DNA from 2 places in the Mesorhizobium sp. M0621 genome. Region 1 is predicted to be linked to the other one. Evidence: riboswitches for the same ligand, from Rfam matches in the RefSeq annotation. Region 1 holds a riboswitch; the other holds the start of a gene.

Evidence for each region. A riboswitch is a leader RNA that binds a small molecule or an ion and turns the genes downstream of it on or off. The one in region 1 is predicted to bind thiamine pyrophosphate.
Region 2: another riboswitch for thiamine pyrophosphate. It lies ahead of thiB (thiamine ABC transporter substrate binding subunit); the one in region 1 lies ahead of NKI38_RS15555 (YkoF family thiamine/hydroxymethylpyrimidine-binding protein).

Annotation. Positions count from the first base shown of each region.
Region 1 is NZ_JAMYQF010000019.1:37,176-52,459, reverse strand. Features, by position in the region: gene NKI38_RS15620 (ADP-ribosylglycohydrolase family protein) at 1-292, opposite strand, end outside; gene NKI38_RS15615 (GntR family transcriptional regulator) at 296-1,021, opposite strand; gene NKI38_RS15610 (DUF982 domain-containing protein) at 1,253-1,522, opposite strand; gene NKI38_RS15605 (hypothetical protein) at 1,596-1,853, shown strand; partial or broken gene NKI38_RS15600 (DUF3309 family protein) at 2,084-2,170, opposite strand; gene NKI38_RS15595 (hypothetical protein) at 2,352-3,014, opposite strand; gene NKI38_RS15590 (methyltransferase family protein) at 3,638-4,273, opposite strand; gene NKI38_RS15585 (tetratricopeptide repeat protein) at 4,563-8,753, shown strand; gene NKI38_RS15580 (hypothetical protein) at 8,777-9,103, shown strand; gene NKI38_RS15575 (hypothetical protein) at 9,170-9,556, shown strand; gene NKI38_RS15570 (ABC transporter substrate-binding protein) at 9,662-10,684, opposite strand; gene NKI38_RS15565 (ABC transporter ATP-binding protein) at 10,677-11,444, opposite strand; gene NKI38_RS15560 (ABC transporter permease) at 11,441-12,193, opposite strand; gene NKI38_RS15555 (YkoF family thiamine/hydroxymethylpyrimidine-binding protein) at 12,295-12,903, opposite strand; TPP riboswitch at 12,894-13,007, opposite strand; gene NKI38_RS15550 (hypothetical protein) at 13,226-13,561, shown strand; gene msrA (peptide-methionine (S)-S-oxide reductase MsrA) at 13,805-14,323, opposite strand; gene NKI38_RS15540 (glycosyltransferase family 39 protein) at 14,473-15,284, opposite strand, start outside.
Region 2 is NZ_JAMYQF010000001.1:110,769-126,052, forward strand. Features, by position in the region: gene NKI38_RS00605 (ABC-F family ATP-binding cassette domain-containing protein) at 1-991, opposite strand, end outside; gene NKI38_RS00610 (thiamine diphosphokinase) at 993-1,637, opposite strand; TPP riboswitch at 1,725-1,838, shown strand; gene thiB (thiamine ABC transporter substrate binding subunit) at 1,882-2,880, shown strand; gene thiP (thiamine/thiamine pyrophosphate ABC transporter permease) at 3,010-4,629, shown strand; gene thiQ (thiamine ABC transporter ATP-binding protein) at 4,622-5,404, shown strand; gene NKI38_RS00630 (M48 family metalloprotease) at 5,665-7,134, shown strand; gene NKI38_RS00635 (RNA polymerase factor sigma-32) at 7,175-8,038, opposite strand; gene NKI38_RS00640 (amino acid ABC transporter substrate-binding protein) at 8,369-9,142, shown strand; gene NKI38_RS00645 (amino acid ABC transporter permease) at 9,280-9,960, shown strand; gene NKI38_RS00650 (amino acid ABC transporter ATP-binding protein) at 9,957-10,736, shown strand; gene NKI38_RS00655 (CarD family transcriptional regulator) at 10,805-11,386, opposite strand; gene fdxA (ferredoxin FdxA) at 11,754-12,092, opposite strand; gene NKI38_RS00665 (RNA-binding S4 domain-containing protein) at 12,329-12,715, opposite strand; gene NKI38_RS00670 (helicase-related protein) at 12,731-15,284, opposite strand, start outside.

The DNA.
Region 1 (15,284 bases):
AGTCGAGCAGCGCATTGACCCAGCGCGCGTGATCGAAGTGGTCGCCGGATTCGACGAGAATGCGGCCGAGCAGCAGTGCCTGTTCGGTATCGTCGGTGATGGTGCCGGCAGCCAGTCCCTTCGACACCGGATGATCGGCGAAAGGCGCGATGAAATTCTCGACATGGCCGTAGAGTTCGGCAATCCGGGCCGGCAACAAAAGCTGTGTCGGCATGCCGAGCGCATCTCCCAGCGCTCCGCCCACAAGCGCACCCATGGCGCGATCAAGCGTGTCCTTGGCTTTGTCCGGCATCGCTCAGAACCTCATATGCAGCGCGAAATGCGCCGGGTTGAGCAGGCTGGTGACATATTCGATCGGCCGGTCATCAGCCGCACGCGTCAGCCGGCGGCCGCGCAGAAAGGGCGTGCCTTGCGGGCAGCCGAGGATGGCCGCATCTTCGGCATTAAGCATCTCGATCTCGACCCATTCCTCGCCATGGTCGGGAAAGAGGCCGGCGGCGCGCAGCGTCTGGTGCAGTGAGCCCTCGCGCAGGCCACGCAGCGGCACGTCCTCAAGCTCGGGTGACAATGGCAGCCGGCTGCGCTCGATGGAGATCGCATGGCCATCGCTGGCGTTGGTGCGCACCCGGTCGACGGCGATGAAGAACGGGCTCTCGATATCAAGCAGCGCAGCCAGATCGGTGTCCTCGATGACCTCCAGCCGCAGCGTCCGCGTCTCGGCATTGGCGCCGGCATTGGCTAGCGCCCGCGACCAGCCGATGGCGTCATCGACCGGCTTGCCGTCAAAGGTGACGAACGAGCCGATGCCGACCTTGGTGGTGATCAGCCCGCGGCTGGATAGTTCCTCGAGGCCCTTGCGGACCGTATTGCGGCTGACGGAGAAGCGCTGGACGAGTTCGTTCTCGCTTTGAAGGCGGTCGCCGAAACCGAGAACGCCGGAGCGGATCTCATGTTCGAGGACGGTGGCGATCTGCTCGGGCTTGCCCGTGCCTGGAGACAGTTGAACCGCGCGCCGCTTCATATGGGTACCTGTTCAATGAACCTGTATAATCCTGTTCAATACAGAGACACGGATGCCATGTCAACGGATGCCCAAGGCAAGCGAGACGAGGCAGAAAATTTCGAAATGCCCCGAAGCGCGCCGACAGGACGGTCAAATATGGGCATGGAAAGCCGATCACCGATCGCTGAAAAGACCGCAGTCAATCAAGAGGATAGAGGCGAGTCCTGATTCAATTTTGGCCGGGCAAGGCTACGGCATCGACACTTCACGAGGCTCAACGAGGATATCCGCCTCGATCGCGGCGTTGATGAACGCCGCCCGTGCCGCCGAAGCTTCTTTCTTTCCCTCAAGCACGGCCAGGCAGACCTTGCGGGCAACCATGTGCCTTTGCCCTGTGGCAACCGGCCAGCGGTTCATCAGGATGTCGGCAGCCTGAGCGACCCTCTCCACGTTGAAGATCGAGTTTCGCGACCGACCGAGCGCAATCCTGATCGGCTCATCGAAACGCTGGTCTTGCACCACCCCACCTCCGGAATCGAACGTGCCGACCCAATTCCCTGTATTGTGATAGGTTTCGCGCCAAAGGTGCAAGATGTCTGATTCCAGTGGCCAGAAAAATCCCAGGCTGATCGTCGTGGTTGCGTTCGATCGCGGCGAGGATGGCGAATTGTTTCCAGCCTTTGGACCCGCCGACCAACAGAGCGAAGACCGCGCCATACGCACCGCCAGGGCTCTGGCGGCAAAGCATGCCGGCGTCATCGCATGGAGCCGCGAGGCCGATCCGACGCTAGGCGAATACGGCCCGCCGAACACGCTCTTCGTCAGCGGCGATGTACCTGACATGGAGTAATCTATCGGCGCCAAGCAAAAGCCCGCCACGGTGAACCGAAGCGGGCCTTGGAGGAGGACCAGGGGTGGGACCCTCTCCTCTTGTTTCCACGGGGGTGTGGACCGCGACCATCTTACGAAAAATTTGAAACAAGCCGGATCACAAGCAGGCCTGCACGCATCACAATCCGGTGGGCGCGGGTTATCGAGCCGGTCACGAGATTGCGATCACCCCGAGATGATCGAGCGCGGCTAAATCCGCCCCAGCACGACAAGCACGACAATGATGAGCAACACGAGCCCGATGCCGCCGCCATAATAGCCGGTGCCATAGAAGGGCCGCCGCTTCAAAGGATTGGCATTCCACCCTGTTCAGCGTTGCCGGACGCACGGGAACACTTAAGAGTAACCACGCGGAAAGCCCGCCAAGGATGGCGGGCTTTCCAACCGGCCGGAGGCCAGGAGAGTGCGGTCAAGCCTCACGGCTGGTTCGGCACTTCCGATCCCGGCGCTCCTGGTGTCAGCGGCGTGCGATCAGCAGGCAAAGCTGGCGCAGGTCGCGGTCGTAGACCCCGGAACTGCCGAGAACATCGACGCAGCGCTTCTTCATCCGCGCCAACTGGCTATCTGACATGTCGGCGACGACACCGGGCAGGTTCGGATGTCCCGGAGTACCAGGGTTACCCGGATTTCCGGGATTGCTTGGATTGCTTGGATTGCTCGGGTTGGTTCCGCCGCCGATGCCGACACCAACGCCGACGCCGCTCGAGCCACCAACATTGGCGCCGAGGCCGGCGGTGATGCCGCCAGACCCTCCGACATTGGCGCCCACACCGGCGTTGATGCCGCCGGAACCGCCAACATTGGCACCGGCACCGGCATTGATGCCGTTGCTGCCGCCAACCGAAGCACCGAGACCGGCGCTGACGCCGCTCGAACCGCCGACATTGGCTCCGGCACCAGCATTGACGCCACCGCTGCCACCGACCGAGGCGCCCACACCGGCATTGATGCCGCCGCTGTCGCCAACGGAGGCCCCGACGCCGGCATTGACACCGCCGCTACCACCCACCGAGGCACCGACGCCAATACCAAGTCCTGCGGCATTTGCCGGCAGGGAAAGAGCCAGGATTACTGCACTGCCTGCCAACACACTGGCGACTGTTTTGATGGTAAAAGCCATAACACTCTCCTGTTGTCGTTACGCTAGGGCAGTCGGCGAGAAGCCGATCGCAAAGTTTATCTACGAAACAGGCTGGCCTAAGTTTCAGATTGATATCTTATAGCACAAATGATGGTGTCTGTTTTCTAAATTGCAACTTTGCAACAATAATAAAATTTAAATACAACTTTCACTAGTGCAACATATAACGTGCGGGTATCGTCGATATACATTTATGACGCAACCAAAAATCGATTTTCTGAAAAATCCTAAAAATGCCCTCCCTTATGACTGGAATTCTGCTCTGATAGTTGAGGCAGCATCACCGATGGCGTCAGAGACAGCCCTTGGCCAGGGATAGCATCGCCGCCACGATGGCTCCGATCTGACCAGAGCTTGTCGGCCGCCGGATGCGAGCGGCAAGGGTACGGCATCAAGGCAGACGATCTACCCGGAAGGCATGACATCCGCCAGGGTCTTGCGGCGAGACACCAGGCTATCCGCATCGCGTTTTGGAAACGCAACGCATTTCGCCTACACGTGACCGACGAACATCAATCTACACAAGTGAAGGATGGGCGGGAGGCCACGTGAAAGTGCCGGCGCGATTGCAGGCCGAGCGATTCAGTTCACAGGCACGCTTATCAGACGATCCCGTAGAACAGCCTGTAGTGGACGCGTTTCATATAGTCCCGGTACTCCGGCGTGGCGGCCAGCAGCGCCTCTTCGCGCAGGATGCGATGCACCTGGAAGAAGGTGATCACGGCGTAGACGGCGAGATTGTAGAAGGAAAAGGCCGACAGCAGGAACAGGACATGGCCGGCAAGGTAGCCGCCATAGATCGGATGCCGCACCAAGCGGTAGGCGCCGCCGGTCATCACGCCGCGATTGCCCGGCAGAATGGCGAACGAACGCCCCAGCGATATCTTTCCCCAGATCACGAACCCCAACGCCAGGGCCTGCAGAGGCGCCGCGAAATAGACCGGAACGATGGCCACGCCCGGCTCCAGATCGATGAAGCCGACACCGAAACTGGCGATTACCGAGACAACCACCGTGAGCGGGTTCCAGTCGCGAACCTGCGGCCGCCGCGACAGAAGCAGCCAGGTAAAGGTCAAGATCTCGGAAATCGCCAGCAGCGCTACATTGATACGGGTCGGGTCGAGCATAAGGTGATACACGCCGCGGTAGACGAACAGCCCCGCGAAAGCCAGCGCGCAGATCCGAAAGAAGCCTTCGCGCAAGTCGATCAGAATTTCGCGCTTTCGGACTGCGGACAAAATCTTGTCATCGTTGATGTGCGAAAGGGTTTCGCTTTTTGATATGAGCAAGGCAAGCACCCCAATGATCCGTCAGGGGAACCTTTGCATGCAACCATTGCCGGGCAGTTAATCAACAAGATCAGATCGGCATTAAACGCACAACGTCCCAAACGCATGCAAGCCGAAGGCACTGCGGTGCAGATTGGCTCTGCTCCATTGCAATTTATGCTTGCATTCTAGAACAAATAAGGAACAATGCGCGATTGCCGCTGAAGCGGACCAGGGTTTTCGGGGGAGGACCAGCGAGATGACGAGCAAAGGTGCGCGGCAGGTTGCCGCTGCGGTCGGGTCGTGCTTGCTGGTGAGGGTTTTGCGCCCGGGTTGGCTGGCTGGGCTTGCGCTCATTCTCGCTCTGAACGCTGTCGCGCTCGCCGCCGGCAAGGACTATGCCGTCTGCTTCAGCGACCGCAAGATCGCTGCCGACCAGCTCATCGCCGCCTGCACGCCGATTGCCGAGGACAACACGGAACCGTCGCGGAACCGTGTTATCGCCTATTTCCATCGCGGCCTCGCCTGGGACGACAAGCACGACTACGACCGATCGATCGCCGACTACAGCGAGGCGATCACATTTGATGCCAGAGAGGCCTCGGCCTACTTCAATCGCGGGGCTGCTTGGTACAACAAGGGGGAAGACGACCGCGCCATCGCTGACTTCAACGTCACCATCAGCCTCAAGTCCGGCTCCAGCGATGCCTACTACAGCCGTGGCCTGGCCTTCTTTCGCAAAGGCAAGGCCGACGCGGCCATTATCGATTTCGAGCAGGCACTCACGGTCGATCCGCGAAACCACAAGGCGCACAACAGTCTCGGCGCCACCTGGCAACGCAAGGGCGACCATGACAGGGCTATCGCCGAATATGACGAGGCGATCCGCCTCGATCCACAAGACACCACAGTGTATGTCAACAGAGGCATCGCCCACGCTTCCAAGGGCGGCTATGACCTTGCGATGGCTGATTTCGACCATGCCATCAGCCTCGATCCGGAAAGCGTCGACGCCTATGCCAATCGAAGCGCAGCCTGGATTGGCAAGAGCGACTGGCCGCGCGCGCTTGCCGATGCGAGCAGGGCGGTTGAGATCGCCCCCGACAGTGCGGATGGCTACTACAACAGAGCCGTCGCCTGGACGAATACAGGCGACAATGATCGCGCCATAGCTGATTTCGATAGGGTGATCGACCTCAATGCGAAGGACGCCGCCGCCTATTTCGGCCGTGCGCTGGCGCTGACGCGCAAGGGCGATCTGGACCGCGCAGCCGCCGACTGCCGAAAAGCGACCAAACTTGACCCGAAATGGGCTGACGCCTGCAACGAGCAGATAATGGGCGGCGAAGCTCCGCCTGGGGAGGAAGCGATGGCCATTCCGCGGCAGGACAATTCCGCCGCCATTGCCTGGAATCTGCAGCAGGGGTTGGACCAGCAGATACAAGGGAATGTCGGGGCCGCCATAGACTCGTTCAGCTTTGTAATCCGGCTCGATCCCTACAATGCCGACGCCTATTACGATCGCGCCCTGGCCAGCGCGTCTGTAGGAGATTATGTGATTGCTGCCGCCGACTGCAGGCAGGCGATCAAGCTCGATCCGAAACGGACAGGTACTTGCAATGAACAGGTCGCAGACGAAGTCCAGCCCGCCGCATCCGCTGCAGGGGAAGAGATCGGGGATTCTGGCGCCGCCAAAATCCTGGTCGAGCGCGGCATGGTGCGGCTGTCCAAGTATGGCATCGAGGGCGCTATTCTCGATTTCGACAGCGCTATCAGCCTCGATCCGGACAATGCCGATGCCTATTTCAGCCGGGGTCGCGCCAAGACGCTGAAGGGAGATCTGGCCGGGGCGGCGGCGGATTGCCGGCACGCCATCGAACTCGACCCGGAGCGGACGGGAAATTGTCGCGAACATGATGCGAACGTCGAAGGCAAGTCGCCCGCGCCTGCGGATGCGCCAGAACCCCAAGCCGCCGTTTCCGACATGGCGGCCACAGAAGACACGCTGGCAGCCAAGGCCCTGGAGTCTACCGACCCGCGCGCCCTGGAAGCGATCCTGGGCGGTGACGCCTTCCTGGATATGGGCAAATACGACCAGGCAATCGGCGCGTATGACGAGGCGATCACGCTCGATCCGAACAATCGGTTCGCCCATTTCGGCCGCGGCAAAGCCTGGGCTGCCAAGCGCGCCTACCAGCAGGCGATCGCCGACTTCGACAAGGTTATCCGCATAGCCCCCAATATGGCGTCGGCGCATTCTCGCCGCGGCCTCGCCAAAGTCACCTCAGGCGATACCGATGGCGCTCTCGCCGACTGCGACCGGGCTTCAACACTCGATCCAAAGGTGCGCGACGCTTACTTCTGCAAAGGCATGGCCTGGCACGCCAAGGGTGACCCGGCGCGCGCGGTCGCTGCCTATTCGGTAGCCATCGAGATCGATCCGAAAGACGACGCCAGCTACTATGGGCGCGGCATGGCGCGAGCCGACAGGAGGGACTATGACGAGGCTATCGCCGACTTCGGCCACGCAATCAAGCTCGACCCCGACAACGCGGACTACCTCGTCAGCCGTAAGGCGGCGTTGGCGGCGTTGGGACGGGACGACGCGGTTGGCACCAAACCTGCCACTCCGCGGAACGCCGGCAATAGCGCCAAGTCCGGCGGCAAGCGTTCCGCCGTCAGGATGGCGGAACTCATCCAGGCGACAGACCCGCGCGTTCTTGCCGCGGTACAGCACGGCGACAGTCTGTCGAATGCGGGCAAGTATGACCAGGCAGTCGGCGCGTATGGCAAGGCGATCGCGCTCGACCCCGACAGCCCCCTCGCCTATTTTGGCCGTGGCAATGCTTGGTCCGCCAAGCGAGCGTATGACCGGGCGATTGCCGACTATGATCAGGTGATCCGGCTCGTACCGGACCTGCTCTCTGCCCATGTTCGCCGGGGCATGGCCAAGGCCACGTCCGAGGATGCCGAAGGTGCTCTCCTCGATTGCGGCCGGGCCGCCATGGTCGATCCGAAACTTCTGGATGCCTATTTCTGCATAGGCATGGCCTGGCACGTCAAGGGCGACGCCGGGCGAGCGATCACAGCCTACTCGGCGGCAATCGAAATCGATCCGAGGGATGCTCCCAGCTATTATGGACGTGGCATAGAAAGAGCCGACAGCAAGGACTACAGCGACGCTATTGCCGACTTCGACCAGGCGATAGGACTCAATCCGGGCAACCGCGATTATGCGGTCGCCCGCAAGGCGGCGGTGACTGCGTTAAAGAAAGGGGCCGCCGCGCCTAATGCTGTCGGCTCTGATCCCAAGAACCTCAAGGCTTTCATGGATCGCGGCGATGCGTTCTACACGAAGCGCAAATACGATCGCGCGATTGCCGAGTACAGCCGCGCGATCGCGCTCGATCCAAGAAAGGCGGCCGCCTATGTCGGGCGAGGACTGTCGCGCGCCGAGAAGGGCGACTACGATGGTGCTATCGATGACTACGGCAAGGTGATCGAACTCTATCCGACCTATTTCGACGCTTACCTCGGCCGCGCCATCGCCTTGGGCAAGAAGAACGAATTGGATCGTGCCATCGCCGACTACAACCGCGCGGTCGAAATCGAACCTGGCTACGCACCTGCCTATTTCGGGCGCGGCAGCACCTGGTTCGCCAAGGGCGACTACGATCAGGCCATCGCCGACTACGACCAGGCACTCAAGCTCGACCCAAAGCTGGCCATTGCCCGCAAAGGCCGCAAGGCTGCGGCAGCGGCGAACGCCTCAAAGACATCAGGCGAAGCCGCTGGCCAGGCTGGCGAGGGGGCGATCAAGCCAAGTAGCGCTTCGCCGGCTGCGCAGGCGTTCAGCAAGGGCTGGACGCTGCACGAGAGGGACGACTATGACGGCGCCATAGCGCTTTATGACAAGGCGATTGCGCTCTTTCCCGCATTCCACGACGCCTATCTGGCCCGAGCAATGGTCTGGGAGGCCAAGAGCGACTACGCTCATGCCGTCGCCGATTACAGTCAGGCAATCACGCTCAATCCGAATTTTGCCGATACTTACTACGACCGTGGTCAGAACCGCGGTTTCCAAAGAGATTACGACGGAGCGCTTGCTGACTACGGAAAGGCCATCAGTCTCAATACCAAGGACGCAAGGGTCTATGCCCATCGAGGCCTTATATTGATGGGCAGGCATGAGGACGTCGCAGCGTTACGTGATTTCGAAAGGGCGCTCAGCCTCGATGGGAAGAACCCCTTTGCCTATTTGGGCCGGGGCGTGATTCGGATCGGCAAGGCGAATTATGACGAGGCCATCGCCGATTTGAGCCAGACGATAAAGCTCAAACCGGATTTCGCCGCCGCCTACAAAGTGCGGAGCAGGGCGTGGGACGCCAAGGGGAACCACAAGCGCGCCGAGGCCGACCGCAAGAAGGCGCGGAGCCTCGGCGCGAACTAGACAGATTCAGGGAGGACCGGTGGATGGGACGTTGGAAAGGCTCTGGCGTGGCGGCGGTCGCCGCTTTGGCGTTTGTCGCGGTAAAGGTATTGCCCTGGGCGCTCGGCTTTGCCGGCGGCAAATATCTTTACCAGACGGTGGCGGGCTCGCCCGATCCACAAATGCTGACCACAGCTCAGGTAAGCGAACAGATTGAGAGCAAAGGAAGCCAGATTTTCAAGGCAATCAAGCAGGAATTTCCAGACGACTACGACGTCGTCGTGGAAAAAATCACGGCCATGGCCAGACTTGGAAATGTCGATCAGGTGCGAAATACGAGCAGGATGGCTGTCGCCGATCTCAGGCGATGATACGCATCCCTGCTGTCCTCGGCTCCGGACGGCAATGCCGCCGAAGCGCTGCGTGCACAATCGGATATGCTCAACCATGTCATGGCGCGGGAAACCGCTGCCATCTGCAACAACTACCTTCGTGAAGGGCCGGATGCGCTCGGCACGCCGGACCAGGATTTCCTGATCGACATGGACAAGGTCGGCGCCACCCTGTTCCACGCTTTCGGCGCAGCGAAGAATGGCAGTCTGCCGGCCGCCGCTGCCAGCGACGGAGACTGGTCGCTGCTGGCCGACGCTTTCATCAACGCTGGCGGCACTCCCGCCGAGATGACTGCCATTGCCAATATGAGTCGGGAATTCGAAGGTCTCTGCCCAGCTGTAGCAAAACTCTACGCAGCCGCCCTGTCGCTGCAGGGTGAACCCGGGCGACACATCAAAACCACCCTGCTCTATGAGATCGTCCGGAATTGAATTGGTCGGATCTGCTGATCTGTGGGCCTGACGTAGAGCCGCAGCACCTCGTGAGCTCTTTGGTTGGCCAGCCATTTCCTCGAAGGCGAAGAGCCGATTGGCTCCCTACCCCAAGGTTGAATTGCTGAAATACTTCGCGAAATCAGGGCGTTGTGTCAGAACTTTGCCATCGGCATCGCGCAGGATTCCGGATGCGAAGAGATAGTCGCCGATCGCTTCCATCTTGGCCGGATCCATCGTCCCGATGGCGCCGCTTCGGCTGCGCAGATAATGGCCGTCGACCAGCATCTTCAGCGAAGCCTCGATCAGTGCCGGATTGGTCAGCGTGTCCTTGTTGGCGGCGACCAATAGGGCTGCCGCCTCATCGGGATGATCAACAGCGAACTGGTAGCCACGCCGCGTTGCCTGGACGAAGGCGGCGGCAGGTTTCGGATTTGCCTGGAGATAGGCTTCGCTCGAAGAGATCAGTGTCGTGTGCTCGTCAGGCACGCCGTAATCGGCATAGACGAAACTGCGCTGTTTGACGCCCTTGAGCTCGGCTTCGACACTCTCCCAGGTCGAGACTTCGAGCGTGAAATCGACCGAACCATTGGCCAGCGCCTCATAGGCTGAGGTGCCGAGCGTCACCGTCTCGAAATTGCCCTTGCCGCCGTCGTGGCGGATGATGGTGCCGATCAGTGCGTTCTCCCAGGCGCTGCCGAAGCCGCCATAAGTCAGGCCGTCAAGGTCCCTCGGGCTTTTGATCTCGCTGCGTGCCGCATTGAAAACCACGCGGCCGGTTTCGGATTGCACCACGGCATAGACGCCCTTCAAGTCGGCCCCAGCGGTTTTCTGGGTGAACAGGCTGATCGTGCCGTTGATGCCGAAATCGGCGACGCGGTTGGCTACCAGCGTGCCGGCGCCGGTATCGCTGTAAGGCAGGATCTCGACCTCGAGTCCAGCTTCGGAATAGAACCCCTTGTCGCGAGCGACGAACAGGCCGATGTGGTTGGTGTTGACCGTCCAGTCGAGGGCGACGGTGACTTTTTGCGCCGCCGATTGTGCCCAGGCTCGCCCCGATCCGGCAAAGAGCGGAAGGCCGGTAGCGAGGGTCATCAGCAAAGCCTGCCGGCGCGTCAAGTCAGTCATGGTCGTGTCCTTTAGATTGGTGCGGGTTGAGGATGGTGTCGAGTATCTCGGCCTCGAGCGCGCTTGCCTGCCGCGCGGCATCGCCGCCAAGGCTGCGCGGGCGCGGCAGCGGGACCTTGATTTCACGCACGATGCGGGCCGGGCGCGCCGACAGCACATAGATGCGGTCGGACAGGAATACGGCTTCGCGCACATCATGGGTGATCAGCAGCGCCGTCCAGCGGTGGTCTCGCCACATCCGCTCGAGCCAGCGCTGCATCGCGGTGCGCGTCAGTGCGTCGAGCGCGCCGAATGGCTCATCGAGCAAAAGCATGTCGCGCTCCTGCACAACTGTGCGCAGCAGGCCCGCGCGCTGGCGCATGCCGCCGGACAGCTGAGCGGGAAAATGTCGCTCGAAGCCGGCAAGCCCGAACTCGGCAAACAGCGGCGCAACACGTGCCCGCGCCGCCTTGCGCCCGATGCCTTGCACTTCGAGCCCGAGCGTCGTGTTGTCGAGGATGCGCCGCCACGGCATCAGCGCGTCGCGTTGCGGCATGAAGGCGAAATGCCTGCCGTGGTCATCGAGGGGCGCGCCGTCGAACAACATCTCGCCCTCGCCATGCTCGGTGCCGGTCAGAAGCTGGAACAGCGTCGACTTGCCGGCGCCCGAGGGCCCAAGGATCGAGACGAACTCACCAGCGCCGACACTCAGCGATATATCGGCCAGCACGTCGAGCCCACCGAACGCCTTGCGAACATGCCGCAGCTCGAGCCGGCTCATCGCCACGGCCCCTTCCCGGCGGTTTCGTTGCCGGCGTGCTCCCAAGGCATGGCAATGCGCTGCAACAGTACAGTCAACCCGAACAGGACAAGTGTAAGCGCTGCGCTGACGCCGACGGCGGCCAGCACCAAGTCGGGGCGGAAATTGTTCTTGGCGTTGAGCATATAGATGCCCAAGCCCTTCGCCGCACCCGCATATTCGGCGAAGATGGCGCCGACCACGGCATAGGTGATGGAGATCCTCAGGCCAGCAAAGAAGTAAGGCAGCGCCGAAGGCAGCCGTGCCAGCACGAAGACGCGCCAGCGCCCTGCCCCCATGGCGCGCAGCATCTGGCCGATCTCGGCCTCGGTCGACTCGTAACCTTCGACCAACGCCACCAGCATCGGAAAGAAGGTGACCAGCGACACCAGCATGATCTTGGGCGCCAGCCCGAAACCGAACCACAGCACCACAAGCGGCGCGATCGCCACCAGCGGCAATGTCTGGCTGACGATGAAGACGGGAAACAACGCGCGGCGCAGCGGCTGGAAGAAGTCGACCAGCATCGACAGCGCTAAGGCGGCACTGAGCGAACAGGCAAAGCCAAGCAGCGTGGCGCGGATTGTCGGAATGGCGTTGTCGACCAGCGCCTCGCGATTGAGCATCGCTTGCGCGAGGACGCGCGATGGCGCCGGCAGCATCGTCGGCTTGATGCCGGAATAGGTGGCATAAAGCTCCCAGGCCAGCAGGAGCAGTCCGACCGAGATCATCGCCGGTCCTGCCTTGACAAGAAGGCGCGCGATCGGGCGCGAAGCGACTGATGATGAGACCACGGCAGATAACCTTTGACGGCCGGAGAGCAGCGGCTGCTTCAAACAGCCGACGGGCTGTTGGCCGAGACCGTGACATCGAGGGTTACGTGGCCGGCACCCGGTCCAAAGCGGCAGAAGGCCTCGTCCAGCGCCGAAAAGATCGCGCCGGCATCACCGCGCAATTTGGTGCAGAAATGCTTGGAGCGCTCATAAACGCCCGACTGCTTGAGAAAATCGATGCAGCCGTAGATCTCGTCCATATGGTCGTCGGTGCCCATCACATAGAGCGAGAACTGCGCTGCCGCCGGCTGGCCGGTCGAAGCCGCGCCGCGCACCGCCGCGATGGCCGCATCCCTGCGCGGGCCGAGTGGCCCGACAGGTCCGCCAAGCGCATCGGAGCGGCAGATCGGATCGTCCGGCTCGCCCGGGCAGCCGCGTGAAATGGTAGCCGACAGCACGCAATGTTTGCCGCTGCGCGCCGCCGCCACGAAGAGGTCGCGCATGGCTGGAAACAGCACCTCGGGTGGCCCGACCAGCAGGGTCGAGATGTCGTCGGTCTCGATCCGGAGCTTGTCGCGGTAGGCATCGAGCGCGCCCAGCGCGCCAAGGATGACGCCGACGAAATCGTCGGCCATGGGATATAGGGAAATCTGTGCGCCTGAAAACATGGCCCGCCTCGCTCCGCTGGTATTACCCAGATCAGCTTTTAGGGTCTGTGGGCTTGCCGCCCCCGTCTCAGCCCCGACCGTACGGAGCACCCCTGTGGATGCGCGGGTTAAAGCACCAATCAAACCGAAGTGAAAGCCATTTTTTCAGCGCGCTGCACCAAAAGGCATTGCGCCAGACCTGATTCTTGGGTCGAAGCCGCTGATGTTTCTGGAGCCAAATTTTATCGGGAACCTTCACTGCCGCACCCGGTTGTCCCCATAGTCGCAAATGCGATCACCTTCGTAGAAACAAGCGACGAGTTCACAGAAATGGAGACAAACCATGTTCATGAAAATCCTCGCAGCTTCGGCTCTCACGATTGGTCTGGCCATGTCAGCCATGGCGCAAAGTGCCGGTAGCAACAACGCGAGTGGCGATGGCGCCGGAAGCGGGAAGTCGGTGACTGTGGAGCCGAACACCCCAGCTTCGCCGAATACGGTCAGGCCTGGTGCTGTCGACCTCGGCATAACCAACAGCACGACCGGCATGCCCGGCGACATGAATTCGAACGCAGATCGAAATTGCCCGGCCAGCCCGCAGGGCGCGCAGCCTGACGCCACCCACACCTCGCCGGGCACCTCTGTGCCGACGGTCAATGACAACCATTGCGGTAAGTAGGCCATTGCTGGCAACCGAGGAAGCCGCGAGCGTATGCTCTGCGGCTTCTTTTGGGCGTCAGCACAATCGGGCACTCCTCGACAACGCCAATATCATGGGCACTTTCGGACATCGGTGGAAGGCTCGACGGCTTCACCGAAGCGACCAGGCGCACTAACTGACTGAAAGGGGTTTGGGATGCGATGAAGCCGCTCGACGACCTTGTCGAGCGGCAATGCATGGCAGAACCGCCGGTCGTGAAGTCTATGAAACAGCCTTTTCGCGAACCGGCAGCTTCCAGCCCGGCCTGACGAAGTGGCAGGTGTAGCCGTTGGGGTATTTCTCCAGATAGTCCTGATGCTCAGGCTCGGCTTCCCAGAAGGGACCGGCCGGCGCGACTTCGGTGACGACCTTGCCCGGCCACAGGCCCGAGGCATCGACATCGGCGATAGTGTCCTCGGCGACGCGCTTTTGTTCGTCGCTGGTGTAGTAGATCGCCGAGCGATAGCTCATCCCGACATCGTTGCCCTGCCGGTTGCGGGTCGTCGGATCGTGGATCTGGAAAAAGCGCTCCAGCAGCGTGCGATAGCTTATGATGGCCGGATCGAAATTGATCTCGATGGCCTCGGCATGGGTGCCATGGTTGCGATAGGTGGCATTGGGCACGTCGCCGCCGCTGTAGCCGACACGGGTGGAGGTGACGCCGGGATAGCGCCGTATCAAATCCTGCATGCCCCAGAAGCAGCCGCCGGCAAGGACTGCGCGTTCGGTCGAAGTCGCCATATCACGTCTCCTCAAAAGCAATTCCGGGAAAATGTAGCGGTTTTCCCGGGAAAGCGCATAGCGCTTTCCCTTGAGAATTGCGCAAAAGCAAGTTGGATCCTCGCATAAATGGGTATTGTCACCTGCTTCGTCCAGCGGGCAGACCTGCTTCAGTTGCTCGGTCGGGCGAGGCTGTCGATCACACCCGGCAACTGCTTCACGCCGGGCGGAATGGCGGCAAAGCTGATCGCTACCGGCGGCGCCTTGAGCGACCAGTCGAAGAGAACGGTCTTGACCGGGATGTCGCCCAGCCACGACTGCAGCCAAGGTGGCACGCCGCGTCCGAGCCAGACCAGGAGTATACCGTGTTCACGCAGCCGCTGGCTCGTGATCCAGGGGGCCAACCGCATGTCGAGATCGGTGAAGATCGACGGCTTGTCATAGGCATTGAGGCCTGCCAGCAACGCGATACGGGTATCGCCGCCGACGATGTCGAGCCGACCGGGCACCGCCGCGTGCCAGACGGCCTCGGCCTCATCCGAGATCTGCTGGGCCGGCCAGCACACGGCATCCATGCGCCCGCGCAAATTGCAGCTCGTCCAGCGGATACAAGCATAGGCACCAGACATGCCGATGATACAGACGAACGCACAGATCGACAGCCGTCGCATCTCGACGGCGCCGAGCCGATGGCCCAGAGAGGCGAGCGCCACCACGCCAACAAGATTGTACATCGGCGCGCCCCATGCCTCGCCGGTGCCGGTGAACAGCGAGGCCAGCATGACGAGGGCCGCCGGACCAAGCCCCATCCACAAGAGATAGACAAGGATGCCGCGCCCGACGGGTTCTTGCGGCGGGGGCGAGCGCCGCAGCAGCCCTGATATCGCGAGCACCAGAACAAAGCCGCAGAGCCCGGCCATCTGGACGCCGATATAATAAAAGCGGGAGCGATGGGCCAGCACCCATTCATCGCGCCATGCGG
Region 2 (15,284 bases), on a different contig from region 1:
CGCCGGTCAGCATCTTCAGCAGCGTCGTCTTGCCGGCGCCGTTCGGCCCGACCAGGCCAACCCGATCGCCGCGCTGGATGCGGGTCGAAAATCCTTTGACCACGGTGAGATCGCCGAAGCTTTTCTCGATGTTTTTCGCCTCGATCACCAGCTTGCCGGATTCGGCGGCGTCGCTCGCCACCATGGTGGCCGACCCTTCGGCGCCGCGATGGCCGCGAAAACGCTGGCGCATGGTCTGCAGCTCGCCGAGACGACGCATGTTGCGCTTGCGCCGCGCCGTCACGCCATAGCGCAGCCAGTGCTCTTCGCGCACGATCTGGCGGCCAAGCTTGTGCTGCTCGCGCTCTTCGTCTTCCAGCACCAGGTCACGCCATTCCTCGAAATGGCCAAAGCCCTTGTCCAGCGTGCGGGTCTGGCCGCGATCGAGCCAGACGGTGGCGCGCGATACGCGCTCGAGGAAGCGGCGGTCGTGCGAGATGACGATCAGCGCCGACGAGGTGCGGATGAGTTCTTCTTCCAGCCATTCGATCACCGAGAGGTCGAGATGGTTGGTCGGCTCATCGAGCAGGAGGATGTCGGGTTCGGGCGCCATGACACGGGCAAGGGCCGCGCGCCTCGCCTCGCCGCCGGACAGATCGTTCGGCCGCTCCTCGCCCGAGAGGCCGAGATGCTCCATCAGATAGCTGGCGCGGTAGGGATCGTCGGCGGGGCCTAGTCCGGCCTCGACATAGGCGCGGACACTGGCAAAACCCTCCATGTCGGGCATCTGCGGCAGATAGCGGACGGTCGCCGAAGGCTGGCGGAACACCTCGCCGTCCTGCGGCTCGATCAGGCCGGCGGCGATCTTCAGCAGCGTCGACTTGCCCGACCCATTGCGGCCGACCAGCGCGATCTTGTCGCCGGCGGAAGCCGTCAAGGCGGCGCCATCGAGCAGCGGCGTGCCGCCGAAGGTCAGTTTTATCCCGTCGAGGTTGAGAAGAGGCGGCGCCATGTCAGCTTTCAGGTAAGGGATAGGGATGAGCGAGCAGCATCGCGCGGCCGTGGCCGAGCTCGATTTCGAGGCGACCCTTGACCTCGTTGGAAATGGTCAGCGACGAGCCGAACGCCACCTTGACGCGGTTCAGCGGCCATTTGGCGCCAGTTACGGTCAAGCCGGCGAGCTCGGAAAAACCGAGCACCGAAAACAGCGTGCCGTCGGCGTAGTCGAAGCCAGCCTTGCCGTGGAGCAGGGGAACGCCCTCCTGCGCGCCGCTGGTCAAAAGCACATCAGTGCCGGCCTCGGCCAGCCGCAGGGCAAGCGCCAGATGCAGGAAAGCGTGGTCGGCGCGCTTGCCGCCGAAGGCGCCGGCGAGCACCAGGCTGGTCGCGCCGAGTTCCAGTGCGGCGGCGATGGCCAGTTCGCCATCAGTCTGGTCCTTTTCCGCCGGAAAGGTCCGGCGCGGCACGGCAGCGAGATCGTCCGGCAGATTGGCCGGCACCGAATCGAAATCACCCACCCACAGTTCCGGGACAAGGCTGAGCAGCCGCGCATGGCCGATGCCGGCGTCGGCGGCGATGACGCGGGAGCCCTCGACCTGGCGGTCGAGCCGTGGCGTGCGGATGAGATCGCCGCCAAGCAGGATGGTGAATGTGCTCATATCGTGTGGCCCTTACCAGCCCGGCACGGGAAACGGAAGGCGGCAAACTCCCACTTGCGTGGGGGATCGGCCGGGCCTATGTGTCGAAACGCTCTAACGGGGTGCCGGACGCGATCTTCGCGGACGGCTGAGAGGCAGTCTCGCCAACCCGCTGAACCTGATCCGGTTTGTACCGGCGGAGGGATTAGACGTTTCGGACAGTCCGACGCCTCAATTCCTTTCAATTCGAACAAAGGAGGCGCCGATGCGCACGCTTTTATACGCTCTTGTCTCAGCCATGACCGTGGTCTTGTCCGGGCCGGTCTTGGCCAAGGACAAGCTCACCGTCTACACCTATGAAAGCTTCACCGCCGACTGGGGTCCGGGTCCCGTGGTGAAGAAGGAATTCGAGGCCGAATGCGGCTGCGATGTCGAGTTCGTCTCGGTCGCCGATGGCGTCGCGCTGCTCAACCGCGTCAAGCTGGAAGGCGCATCGACCAAGGCCGATATCGTGCTCGGCCTCGACACCAATCTCACCGCGGATGCCAAGGCGTCAGGCCTGTTCGCACCGCATGGCGCGGTGACGGATGTCACTGTGCCGGGCGGCTGGAGCGACGACACTTTCGTGCCGTTCGACTATGGTTATTTCGCTGTCGTCTACGACACCGAGAAGCTGAAGACGCCGCCGAAGAGCCTGAAAGAACTGGTCGAAGGCAGCGCCGACGACAAGATCGTCATCCAGGATCCGCGCACCTCGACGCCGGGCCTCGGCCTGCTGTTGTGGGTGAAGTCGGTCTATGGCGACAAGGCGCCGGAAGCCTGGGCCAAGCTCAAGGCCAAGGTGCTGACCGTGACGCCGGGCTGGAGTGAGGCCTACGGCCTGTTCACCAAGGGCGAGGCGCCGATGGTGCTCTCCTACACGACGTCGCCGGCCTACCACATGGTTGCGGAGAAGACAGAGCGCTATCAGGCGGCGTCCTTTGAGGAGGGCGAGTATCTGCAGATCGAGGTCGCCGGCATAACCACGACTGGGGCGAAAAACCCGCTGGCGGAGAAGTTCATGGCCTTCATGACCGGACCGAAGTTCCAGGATGCCATCCCCGAGACCAACTGGATGTTCCCAGCCGGGAAGACCGACAAGCCGCTCAACCCGGCCTTCGACAAACTGGTCAAGCCGACCAAGACCTTGCTGTTCAGCCCCGAGGAAGTCGCCGCCAACCGCAAGGCCTGGGTGGATGAATGGCTGGCGGTGATGAGCAAGTAATTTGGTCCAATGATCGAAAGATGAGTGCTCTACGGCGCCCCCCTCTGTCCTGCCGGACATCTCCCCCACAAGGAGGGGGGCGCGAAGGAACGCGGCCTTCGCTAAGAACCTCAAGTCAGGTGGTCCACCGTGCAACGCGCGTCTGACCCCCGCATCACCGCTGGCACCCTCGCGCTCGCTGCAATAGCCCTGCTGATCGGCGGCGCGTTTGCCGGCCTGCTTTTCGAAGGCGCCCACGATCTTTCGGGCGCCTGGGCAGCCTTCGATCCCTATCTGCTTCGCGTCATTCGCTTCACGCTCTGGCAGGCGGTGCTGTCGACGCTGCTTTCGGTCGGGCCGGCGCTGCTCGTGGCGCGGGCGCTGTCGCGGCATCCGCGCTTCTTCGGCCGCAGCTTCATCCTGCAGCTGTTCGCCGTCCCGCTAGCGCTGCCGGCCATCGTCGCGGCCCTCGGCATCCTGGCGCTTTATGGCCGCGCCGGCTATTTCGCCGACGTGCTCACGGTGATCGGCGGCGGAAGCTGGCCGGGCATCTATGGCCTATCCGGCATTCTCGTCGCCCATGTGTTCTTCAACCTGCCGCTGGCGACGAGGCTGTTCCTCGAGGCGCTGCAGACCATTCCATCCGACCAATGGCGTCTGGCGAGCCAACTCGGCATGGCGGCACGGCCGGCGTTCCGGCTGATCGAATGGCCAACGCTGCGTGCGGCATTGCCGGGTGTCGCCGGGCTTGTCTTCATGCTCTGCATCACATCCTTCACGATCGTGCTGACGCTCGGCGGCGGGCCGGCCGCGACGACACTGGAGGTCGGCATCTACCAGGCGCTGCGTTTCGATTTCGATCCCGCGCGGGCGGTGACGCTGACGCTGCTGCAGATCGCCTTGACCTTTATCATGGTGCTGGCACTGACGCGGCTGGGCGCCAATGTGGTCGGCGACACCAACCTGCCGATCGCGCAGCGCCGCTATCTCTCGGTCAACGGAAGCGAGACCTGGCTGAACGCCATGCTCATCGTCCTGGCGCTGCTGTTCGTCGTCGGGCCGATGGCGGCGACGGTGACGGCCGGGTTGGGTGCCGATCTCGGCCGGCTGGCCGGTGAGGCCACTGTCCGACAGGCGACGCTGACCAGTGCGGTGCTCGCCTTCCTGTCTGCACTGCTCTCGGTGGTACTGTCGCTGGCGCTGACCGTGGCGCGCCGGGCGCTGGCGCTGAACCGCCGGGCCGGGCCTCGGACAATGCTCGAACATGCCACGGATACAGGCGCCGGCTTTGTCCTCGTCGTGCCGCCGATCGTCGTCGGCGCCGGCTGGTTCCTGTTGCTGCGCCATGTCGGCGATGTCTTCGCCATCGCCCCGGTCATGGTCGTCACCGTCAATGCGGTGATGGCGATGCCGTTCGCCCTGCGCGCCGTCCGTCCCGCCTACGATGCGGCCAGCGAGCGTCACGAACGGCTCTGCGCACAGCTCGGCATTGCGGGCTGGAACCGGTTGATGCTGGTCGACTGGCCGTCGCTGCGGCGGCCGCTCGCCACGGCCTTCGCTTTCGCCATGGCGCTGTCGCTCGGCGATCTCGGTGTCATTGCCTTGTTCGGCAGTGATTCCGTGCAGACATTGCCCTACCTTCTCCTGGCGCGGATGGGCAGCTACCGCACCCAGGACGCCGCCGGCCTGGCACTACTGCTAGGCCTCGTCTGCCTCGCTCTGATCGTGACGGCGCACTGGTTGGGAAGGGAGAAGGTCCGTGATGCGTGACGGGGCGGCCAGCAAGCTTGAGAAGGGCGCGCCGGTGCGGCTGGACAAGGTGTCGTTCAGCTACGGCGAGGCGCCGCTCGTCTTCGACGTCGAGTTTGCCACGGCGAAAATCACCGCCATCATGGGCCCGAGCGGTTCGGGCAAGTCGACGCTGCTCAATCTGGTCGCCGGCTTCGAGACGCCACAGTCGGGCCGCGTGCTGATCGGCGGCGTCGACGTCAGCGCCGAGCCGGCCTCGGTGCGGCCGGTGTCGATGGTGTTCCAGGAGAACAATCTCTTCGCGCATCTCTCCGTCGAGCAGAATGTCGGGCTCGGCCGCTCGCCATCCTTGCGGCTGACCGAGGCGGACCGCGCCGCGATCGCCGAGGCGCTTGCGCGCACCGGTCTTGGGGGCAAGGAAAAGCGCCTGCCGCGAGAACTTTCCGGCGGGGAACGCCAGCGCGTCGCCCTGGCCCGCGTTCTGGTGCGCGATCGGCCAGTGCTGCTGCTCGACGAACCCTTCGCGTCGCTCGGCCCCGCTCTGCGCGACGACATGCTGGATATGGTCGCCGCCGTTCATGCCGAGCGGGGCATGACGGTGCTGTTCGTCACCCACCAGCCGGAAGACGCCCGCCGTATCGGCGAGCACATGGTGTTTCTCGACGATGGGTTGGTCGCCGCAACGGGCAAGGCGGATGATTTCTTCACCGGGACTGGTCCGGAAGCATTCCGGCGCTATATCGGCGCGAGTGCCGGGGGTGCCGTATCACGAGATGTTGCCCGGAAGCGGACATAATTTACGGTCAAACCGGCTCCAGGCGATGCGGCGTTTGCTTGCCATGGCTGGAGGAGTGTGGCTAGGTCCGCCCTACTGGTCCGGCACAGGCCGTGATTTGCCTGCAGTATCCGCCGCCTGCCCCGAGGGACATGCAACGGATACTGCAGCAGTTTGAGATATAGCGCATGACACATTTCGAAGATCGCCCCCGATTTTCGTGATCATGCGCCGGGACCCGAAAGGAAGCCGTTCTGACGATCGGCGCTAACACATTACGAATGAAACCGCTGGCGCGCTTTCTTGCGCTGGCCGGCTTTGCCGTGGCGCTGGCGAGTTGCCAGATGTTCACGCCGCCGGCGGTTCAGGAATCCGGCTTCCAGCCTTCCGACAAGCCGATCACGGTCGACAATGTCGGCGCCAACAACAAACTCGCCGAACTGGCCAAGGCGCAGCATCCGCGCATCCTGGCGACCTATGGCGGCGAATATTCCGATCCCAAGCTCGAGCGCATGGTTGCCAAGGTGGTCGGCAATCTGACGGTGGTGTCCGCCAACCCGACGCAGACCTATCGCATCACCATCCTGAATTCGCCCAACGTCAACGCCTTCGCGCTGCCGGGCGGCTATCTCTACATCACCCGCGGCCTGCTGGCGCTGGCCAATGATTCGGCAGAGCTTGCCGCTGTCATCGCCCATGAAATGGGCCACGTCACCGCCAATCACGGCCTGCAGCGCCAGCAGCTGGAGGCCGAGGAGGGTTTGGCGACGAAGGTGGTTTCCGATGTGCTGGGCGACAGCCCGACCGCCAAGGCGGCGCTGATCCGCGGCAAGCTGAGGCTGGCGCAATTCTCGCGCAACCAAGAGCTGGAAGCGGATGCCATCGGCATCAAATCGATCGGCGAAGCCGGCTACGATCCTTTCGCCGCCGGCCGTTTCCTGCAGTCGATGTCGGCCTACACGGATTTTCGCTCGATCAGCGGCGCCACCGACGCCAGTCTCGACTTCCTGGCCACGCACCCCAATACGCCGCAGCGCATCGATCTGGCGCAGCGCCATGCCCGCCAGTTCGGCGCGCCGGGCGTCGGCACGCGCGACCGCGATTCCTTCCTCGCCGGCGTAGACGGCCTGCTCTATGGCGACACGCCCGAGGAAGGCTATGTGCGCGGCGAAACCTTCCTGCATCCGGGCCTCGGCCTCTCCTTCTCGGTGCCACAGGGCTTCATCATCGACAATTCGGCGGCCGCGGTGACGGCAACCGGCCCCGGTGACATGGCGATCCGCTTCGACGGCGTCTCGATCGACAAGAACCGCGCGCTGACTGACTATATCCGTAGCGGCTGGGTGGCCGGTCTCGACGACAGCAGCGTCAAGCAGGAGACGATCAACGGCAACGAGGCGGCGACCGCGCATGCCGGCGCCGAAGGCTGGCAGTTCGACATTGCCGTGATCCGTGCCGGTGGCCAGGTCTACAGGCTGCTGACCGCGGCACCTTCGGCCAGCACTACGCTGGACGCGGTCGCGCGTTCGGTCAGCGGATCGTTCCGTATTTTGAGTGCTGCCGAAAAGGCGGCTCTGAAGCCGCTGCATATCCGCGTCGTCACCGTCCAGCCGGGGCAAACGATGGGTTCGCTTTCTGCTCAGATGGTTGGCGTCGACCGTAAGCTCGACCTGTTCCGCGTGCTCAACGCGCTGTCGCCGGGTGCCGCGGTTTCGGCCGGCGACAAGGTCAAGATCGTCACCGACAAATAAGAGCCTGCCGCGAAGTCATTCGCCGGATGTCTGTGGCGGGTCAGGCGGCGGTCGCCATGAACTCCGGGTTCTGCTTTACCAACGCGACCTTGAGCTTTTCCATGGCGCGGGCCTCGATCTGGCGGACACGTTCCTTGGAAATGCCGAGCGTCTCGCCGAGCGCTTCGAGCGTCGCGCCCTCGTCGTTTAGCCGGCGTTCCTCGATGATCCGCAGTTCCCGTGCGTTGAGCGCGCGAAGCGCCTCTCTCAGCCAGAGAGAGCGGCGGGCGACATCGATCTTGTCGCCGACGATCTCGTCGGGCAATGGATCATCCGAGACTAGGAAATCCATGCGCTCGGTCGAACCCGCATCGTCGGCTACCGGCATGTTGAGTGAGGAGTCAGGTGCCGACAGCCGCGAATCCATCATCGCCACATCGGCTTCGGAGACGCCGAGTGCCTCCGACACTTGGCGATAGAGCGTTGCGTTGGACAGCGGCTCGGCGCCATTCGCCAGCCGCGCGCGCAGGCGTCGCAGGTTGAAAAACAGAGCCTTCTGCGCCGAACTGGTGCCGCCGCGCACGATCGACCAGTTGCGCAGTATGTAGTCCTGCATCGAGGCGCGGATCCACCACGTCGCATAGGTCGAAAACCGCACCTCGCGCTCCGGCTCGAAACGAGCAGCGGCTTCAAGCAGGCCGACATGGCCCTCCTGGACCAGATCGCCGAGCGGCAGGCCGTAGTGGCGGAATTTGGAGGCCATGGAAATGACCAGCCGCATATGGGCGACGGTGATGCTGTGCAATGCGTTCTGGTCATTGTCCTCTTTCCAGAGCAATGCCAGCCGATGTTCCTCGTCACGTTCGAGGTAGGGAGCCCTCATTGCCGCGCGGACCATGACCCGTCCTGCCGTGTCTTCCATCATGAGGCGCTCCCTGGCTCAGGCGATGCGGATGACCTTGCAAACTTGGCTGGCGCCCAGGTTGAAATGGCGGCGTCGTGCCCTAGAACAGCCAGAACGTGCGGTGTGCGGGAATGGTTCCCTGGTTGCTGCCAGGCGAATCGTATGGCTTGAACGATGTCTGCACGGACCGGTAACGGCCTCGAGTGCCGCCAAGAAATGCCATTTAGAGAATCTGATTTCAGAAACGCGCTATTTTTGAAATCACGTTCCTTATTTTTTCCGGTTGTATCTGCCAGTTTCCAGCGCTCACAACACGCCGGGATATCCGGCCAAGGACGGGATCACAGAAAAATGAAATGGCTCAAGTCGCTCATTATCGCCGGAACGCTGCAGGCTCTGGCCGTCACCGCGGGCCATGCCGGTGCCAATCTCGACCAGATCAAGCATGCCGGGGTGATCAAGGTGGGTACGGAAGGCACCTATGCGCCATTCACTTATCACGACACTTCCGGCGCGCTGGTCGGCTTCGATGTCGAGATCGCCAAGGCGATCGGCGACAAGCTCGGTGTCGAGGTGGAGTTCCTCGAAGGCAAGTGGGATGGGTTGATCGCCGGTCTCGACGCCAATCGGTATGACGCCGTCATAAACGAAGTCGGTATCACCGACGCCCGCAAGGCAAAGTACGATTTCTCCGATCCCTACATCGCCTCCAAGGCGGTTCTGATCGTGCGCGGCGACAACACCGACATCAAAACCTTCGCCGATCTCAAGGGCAAGAAGGCGGCACAGTCACTGACCTCGAATTTCGGCAAGCTGGCCGAGACGAACGGCGCCGAACTTGTCGGCACCGATGGCTTCGACCAGTCGATCCAGCTGCTTTTGACCGGCCGTGCCGACGCCACCATCAATGACAGCCTGTCATTCCTTGACTTCAAGAAGCACAAGCCCGACGCCAATGTGAAGATCGCCGCGCAAGAGGAAAACGCCGACTATTCCGGCGTCATCGTGCGTAAGGGCGATCCGGAACTGGTTGCGGCCATCAACAAGGCGCTGGCCGACATCAAGGCCGACGGCACCTATCAGAAGATCGCCGACACCTATTTCGGCCAGGACGTTTCGAAGTAATCTTGTGAGGTGGGTCGATCTCCGGCCCATGAGACATATCAAGCGGCGAGCCGTCTTTGACGGCCCGCCGCTTTTGTCGTGATATGCCGACTGCGTTCGCGCCTTGATGAAGCCGCCTCGACCATTGGAGAGCTTACGTGCCGCACTGGCTGCAACTGATGCTGGAGTCACTGCCTTCGCTGTTGTGGGCGGCTCTGATCTTCACGGTGCCGCTGACGCTGTTGTCCTTCGTCCTCGGATTGACCGTCGGCCTTGGTGCAGCACTTGGCCGACTATTCGGGCCGAAACCGCTGGTCGCGCTTGTGCGCTTTTATGTCTGGATATTTCGCGGCACGCCGCTCCTGGTTCAGCTGTTCCTGATCTTTTACGGCCTGCCGTCGGTCGGCATCCTGCTCGATGCCTTCACGGCTGCGTTGATCGGCTTCACGCTCAACATCGGCGCCTACACGTCGGAAATCATCCGCGCGGCGATAGGCTCGGTGCCGAAGGGCCAGTGGGAGGCCGCCTATTCGATCGGCATGACCTGGAGCCAGGCGATGCGGCGCACGATTCTCCCACAAGCCGGCCGGGTCGCGGTGCCGCCGCTCTCCAACACCTTCATCTCGCTGGTCAAGGACACGTCGCTGGCGGCCGCGATCACCGTGCCGGAAATGTTCCAGGCGGCGCAGCGCATCGTCGCCACCACCTATGAGCCGCTGATCCTGTATGTCGAGGCGGCGATGCTCTATCTGGCGATGAGTTCGGTGCTCTCGGCCTTGCAGACCCGGCTGGAAATCCGGCTCAACCGCTATGGTGGCTTCCTGGAGGCGCGCTCATGATCGGCCTCACCAACATCGAGAAACGCTTCGGCGACAATCTTGTGCTGAAGGGCGTGACGGTCACCATCGCCGAAGGCAGCGTCACGGCGCTGGTCGGCCCTTCGGGCGGCGGAAAAAGCACTCTTCTGCGCTGTATCAACCTCTTGGAGATCCCGACCTCGGGCACGGTGCGCATCGGCGACGAGACGCTCGAATTCCACCCCGGCGGCAGGGTTCCTGCCAGGGATATCCAGCGCCTGCGGCTGCAGACCGGCATGGTGTTCCAGAACTTCCAGCTGTTTCCGCACCGCACCGCGATCGAGAATGTCATGGAAGGGCTGGTGACGGTGCTGAAATGGCCGCCGGAGAGGGCACGCGAGCGAGCGCTCGCCCTGCTGGAGAAGGTCGGCATGGTGCACAAGGCCGATGCCTGGCCGGCGACGCTGTCGGGTGGCCAGCAGCAGCGCGTGGCGATCGCCCGGGCGCTGGCGCCGTCGCCGAAAGTGCTGCTCTGCGACGAGCCGACGTCGGCGCTTGACCCCGAACTGGCGCAAGAGGTGGTCGACGTGCTCGGCAAGCTCGCCAGCGAAGGCACGACCATGGTGATGGCGACGCATGATCTGCGCCTCGCCTCCAAGATAGCTCAGGAAGTGGTGTTCCTCGATGCCGGCGTCATCGTCGAGAAGGGGCCGGCCGCAGTGCTGTTCGGCAATCCGGAGCACCAGCGGACCAGGCGGTTCATTGCGACGCTGAAGCAGGAGGCGGCGAAGGAAGCTGGCGGCGAAGGATCGCTGTAGTTTCACCATCCCAAAAGCAAAAAACCCGGCGCAAGGCCGGGTTTTTCATGAATTCAAAGGCGGAAAGCTCAGGCGGCTTCTTCCTGCTCGGCTTCCTCATTGTCGGCCTTGGCGCCACGCTTAGGGCCCTTGTTGAGGTTGACCTCGATCAGGCGCACGGCCTCGGTTTCCGACATGCGGTTGACGGCCGCGATCTCGCGAGCCATGCGGTCGAGTGCCGCCTCGTAGAGCTGGCGTTCGGAATAGGACTGCTCCGGCTGGTTGTCGGCGCGATAGAGGTCGCGCACAACTTCCGAGATCGAGATCAGGTCGCCGGAATTGATCTTCGCATCATATTCCTGGGCGCGGCGCGACCACATGGTGCGCTTGACGCGGGCGCGGCCCTGCACGACCTTCAGCGCGCGCTCGACATAATCTTCTTCCGACAGCTTGCGCATGCCGATGGAGGTCGCCTTGGCGACCGGCACCTTCAGGCGCATCTTGTCCTTCGAGAAGTCGATGACGAACAGTTCCAGCTTGTGTCCAGCGACTTCCTGCTCGTCGATCGAGACGATCTGGCCGACGCCGTGTGCCGGATAGACGATGTACTCGCCGGTCTTGAAACCGTGACGCGCAGCGGTGGACTTCTTCTGCGGGGTGATCGTAGCCATTACGCCCTGAACTCCTTGTTGTGGTGCCGGCGTCCTGCCGGTCCGAACTCGCGCGATCGGGAAAGCCGATCGTTAGCCGCACAACAGATGAACCCGTCGGAAAAGCCGGACCGGCAAACCGCAACATTGCGACCGCCTGGCCCAGATCGCTCTGGTCCGAATGGGATTTTCACCTTTCAGTGATTTGGGGCGTCTGCGCCATAAATCGACGTTGTGTCACCGGCATGTTTTGTTGATGTAACACAAAAAGTCGGAAGAATCAAGGTTTTGCTGCATAAGCGAAGGCCGCAGGCCAGCGCCGCCTGTCAAGGCGGTTAATGTGACGTGCCTCTTACCCCATGTAATACCGGCCTTTGCGGCCGTGTTGTCAATCGCCTTCGCCGGGCTCGGCCGAGAAGTATTTCTCGAACTTGCCGGCCTCGCCGTCGAAAGATTTGGCGTCTGCCGGAGGCTCCTTCTTGGCGGTGATGTTGGGCCATTTATCGGCGTATTCGGTGTTGATCTGCAGCCATTTGTCGAGGCCGGGCTCGGTGTCGGGCTTGATCGCATCGGCCGGGCATTCCGGCTCGCAGACGCCGCAGTCGATGCACTCGTCGGGATGGATGACGAGCATGTTTTCGCCTTCGTAGAAACAGTCAACCGGACAGACCTCGATGCAGTCCATGTATTTGCATTTGATGCAATTGTCGGTCACGACATAGGTCATCGGTCGGCTCCGGGACGTCCCATTTTTGTTGGGCTTTTTCCGTCAGGTAACGCCTTTATCGGCTGCTTGCAAGGGTAGCCATTGCGAGCGGTGCCGGTGTTTCCGGAATGGAATTCCAGACGGCAGGCCCGGCGGAAGTCGGTCATGCCCTGCCGAGTGTCTTGTTTGCCGGGGTCGGGTTTTGTTTTGCGTGTGTCGTTGCCTCAAAACCGCTGCGTGTTTATGGACGCCACGCATCAATCTTCGCCGAGCAAGTGGTCGGTCTGGCGGCGTTCCTTCTTGGTCGGGCGGCCGCTGCCGGCCTCGCGCAGCCCCGGAAGCGCATCGGCAGGGGCTTCGCCCTTCGGCGCGGGTGGTGGCGACATATCCTCGTACAGCGTGCGGGCCTCCTCGGCCGGGCCACGCCGCACCCCGGTGCCGAGCACCTTCCAGACGAAGATGCGCCGCTCGAGCGTGATGGTCAGCACGTCGCCGGGCTTGATCAGATCGGAGGCCTGCGCTGCTTTGTCGCGATTGATGCGAACCCGACCGGCGACCACCAGTTTCGCCGCCAGCGAGCGTGATTTCACAGCGCGCGAGAAGAACAGCCATTTGTCGATACGCTGGCGGCCCTCGACGACCATCGAAGCGAGCCGGGTCTACTTCTTCAGCTGGTCGCGCAAAGCGGCGAGCTTGGCAAAGGGCGAGTCCGGATCGAAGCGCACTGGGCGCTCCTCGCGCGGCTTCGGCTGGAAAGCCGGCTTGCCGCCTTGCGCACCACCCTTGCCATCCGGCCTGCCGCCCTTCCAGTCGGGCCGGCCTTCGCGGCGGTCGGGACGCTCGCCTTGCGGCCGGCCGTCACGCCGCTGTTCGCCTTCGGCCTGCGGCTTGGGCTTGAACTTCGAGCGGTCGAAGCGCGGTTTGCCGGCACCGTCGCGTCGGCCCTCATGGGCCGGACGTTCTCCGGGAGCAGCCGCGGCCGGTGCGCCGGCGGCATCCGCAGGCGCATCGCTTCGGCCGCGCGCTTGTCCGTTGCGTGGGCGATTGTTCCTGCGGTTGTCGTCGCGGTTGCGCGGGCGCTGTTCGAAACGACCCTGACGCCACAACAGGATGGGTTTTGGCGCTTCGGCTTCCGGGGCGGGTTCGCTGCTGGCGGCTGCTTCAGCCGCCGCTGCAGGTTCGTTCGGCGCGGCGTCCGTTGCGGGCGCGGCACCTGGCGTCAGCTCGGCCGGTGCGGTTTCAATCTCGGCAGCTTCAGCCTCCGCCTGCGGTTCAACCGGCGCAGGTTCGGCGGCCTCTGCGACAATCTCGGCTACCGGCGCTTCGTCCTGCGCGGTTTCGACCGGAGTGTCCGCCTGTTCTGCCACATCGGGTACAGCAGGTTCTGCCGCGGCGTCCGCGATGATTTCGGCAGGACTTTCGGCCGGCGTTTCCGAAACGGCCACTGCGTCCGATGCCGGCTCCGAACCTTCGACCGCTGCCTCCGCGGCTGCGTCGGTTGCCGCGGCTTCTGCCGCTTTGGCCTGTTCGGCACGTGCCGCCTCTTCCGCCGCCAGCTTGGCAGCGGCAGCTTCGCGCGCGGCATTGTCCTGTGCTTCGAGCCGCGCCTTCACTTCGGCCGGCGGCTTCGGCTCGGCGCGGTAGCCCAAGCCTTTCAGGATTTCTTCCATGTCGTCCGCGGTGGCGCCGAGGATCGACATCATCGGCGGCGTCACCATGAAGGACTGGCCGTCATAGGCGCCGTCAGGGCGCTGGCCGAGGCCGGGCTTCCAGTTGGTCGCCGGGCGGATCAGGTCGGCCAGCCGTTCCAGGATGTCGATGCGCACGGCGCGGCGGCCGAGATTGCGGTAGCCGGCGAGCTTGTAGAAGGTCTTGTCGAAGGTCGGATCGATGACCACCGAGGTGCGGCCGGAAGCGAGCGCGTGGACCACATCGCCAAAGCCGGGCTTGTCCTTGCCGTCGTTCTTCAGCGCCCACAGAAGGGTCACCAGTCCGGCGGGCGCCGGCTTGATCAGCGCCGGCACGAAGACATGGTAGGCGCCGAAGCGCACGCCAAGCCGGCGAAGGGCGGCGCGGCCTTCCTGGTCGAGCGACTTCATTTCCTCGGCGATGTCGCGGCGGTTGATGAGGCCGAAATTCTCGACCAGCTGGAAGGCGATGCCGCGGCCGATGCCGGAAATCTGATCGGCGTTCTTCAGGTCGACCAGCGGCTTCAGCAGTGATTCGATCTGGAAATTGACGAAACGCTCGGCCCGCGCGGCGACCTTGTCACGTGCCGGGCCAGTCAGCTGTTCGTCGGCCAGCAACACCAGGCGCGGCTTCAGCGCGTCTTCGCCGGAAACCAGCGTGCCGATCGGCGCGCCGATCCAGCGCAGCGTGCCGTCCGAGCCAAGCGCGATGTCGCCATTGGCCGAGGCGCCAAAGCGTTCGGCGCGCGCCTCGAACTCGGCGGCCAGCGCCTTCTGGGCGGCCGGGCGCACGGCCTTGGCGTCTTCGCCGCCGACCGTCTGGTCGGCGGTGAAGCGGAACCCTTGCAACTCGCCGACATGGTGGCCTTCGACAAGGACGGTTCCGGTAGGACTAATTTCGGCTTCAGGCATGGTATTTTCTCTAAGGCGCCGCATGAGGACGGAAGTCCTGCGGTCTACGAAGCGTTTCGTCAACCGCTCATGCAGCGCATCCGACAATCTGTCTTCGATTTCGCGCGTCTTTTCCTGCCAGTGTGCCTGATCGGCCAGCCAACCGGGCCGGTTCGACACGAATGTCCAGGTGCGGATCTGGGCAATGCGATGCGACAGCGTGTCGATGTCGCCCTCGGTGGTGTCGGCGCGGCGCACCTGCTCGGCCATGTAATTCTCGTCGACATGGCCATGCCGTGCAAGGTCCGTGTAGATCGAAGCAACGAGGTCTGCATGCTGGGCCGGCGCGATCCTGCGGTAATCGGGCAGCGCGCAGGCCTCCCACAGCAGCGCCACGCGTTTGGCATTGGTGGCAAGCGCGCGGATGTCTTCATCGCGCGACAGATATTCAAGCGCCTGCGCGTCGACCGCAGGCAGCGCACGCGTCAGCCCTTCGACCGGGGCATTGGTTTCGATCGAGCGCTTCAGCGCATCAAGGCTGGCGAAGTCGAAACGCGCGGTTCGCCATTGCAGTACCTTCACGGGATCGAAATCATGGCCTTCGATCTTCTTGACCAGTTCCTCGTCCAACGGG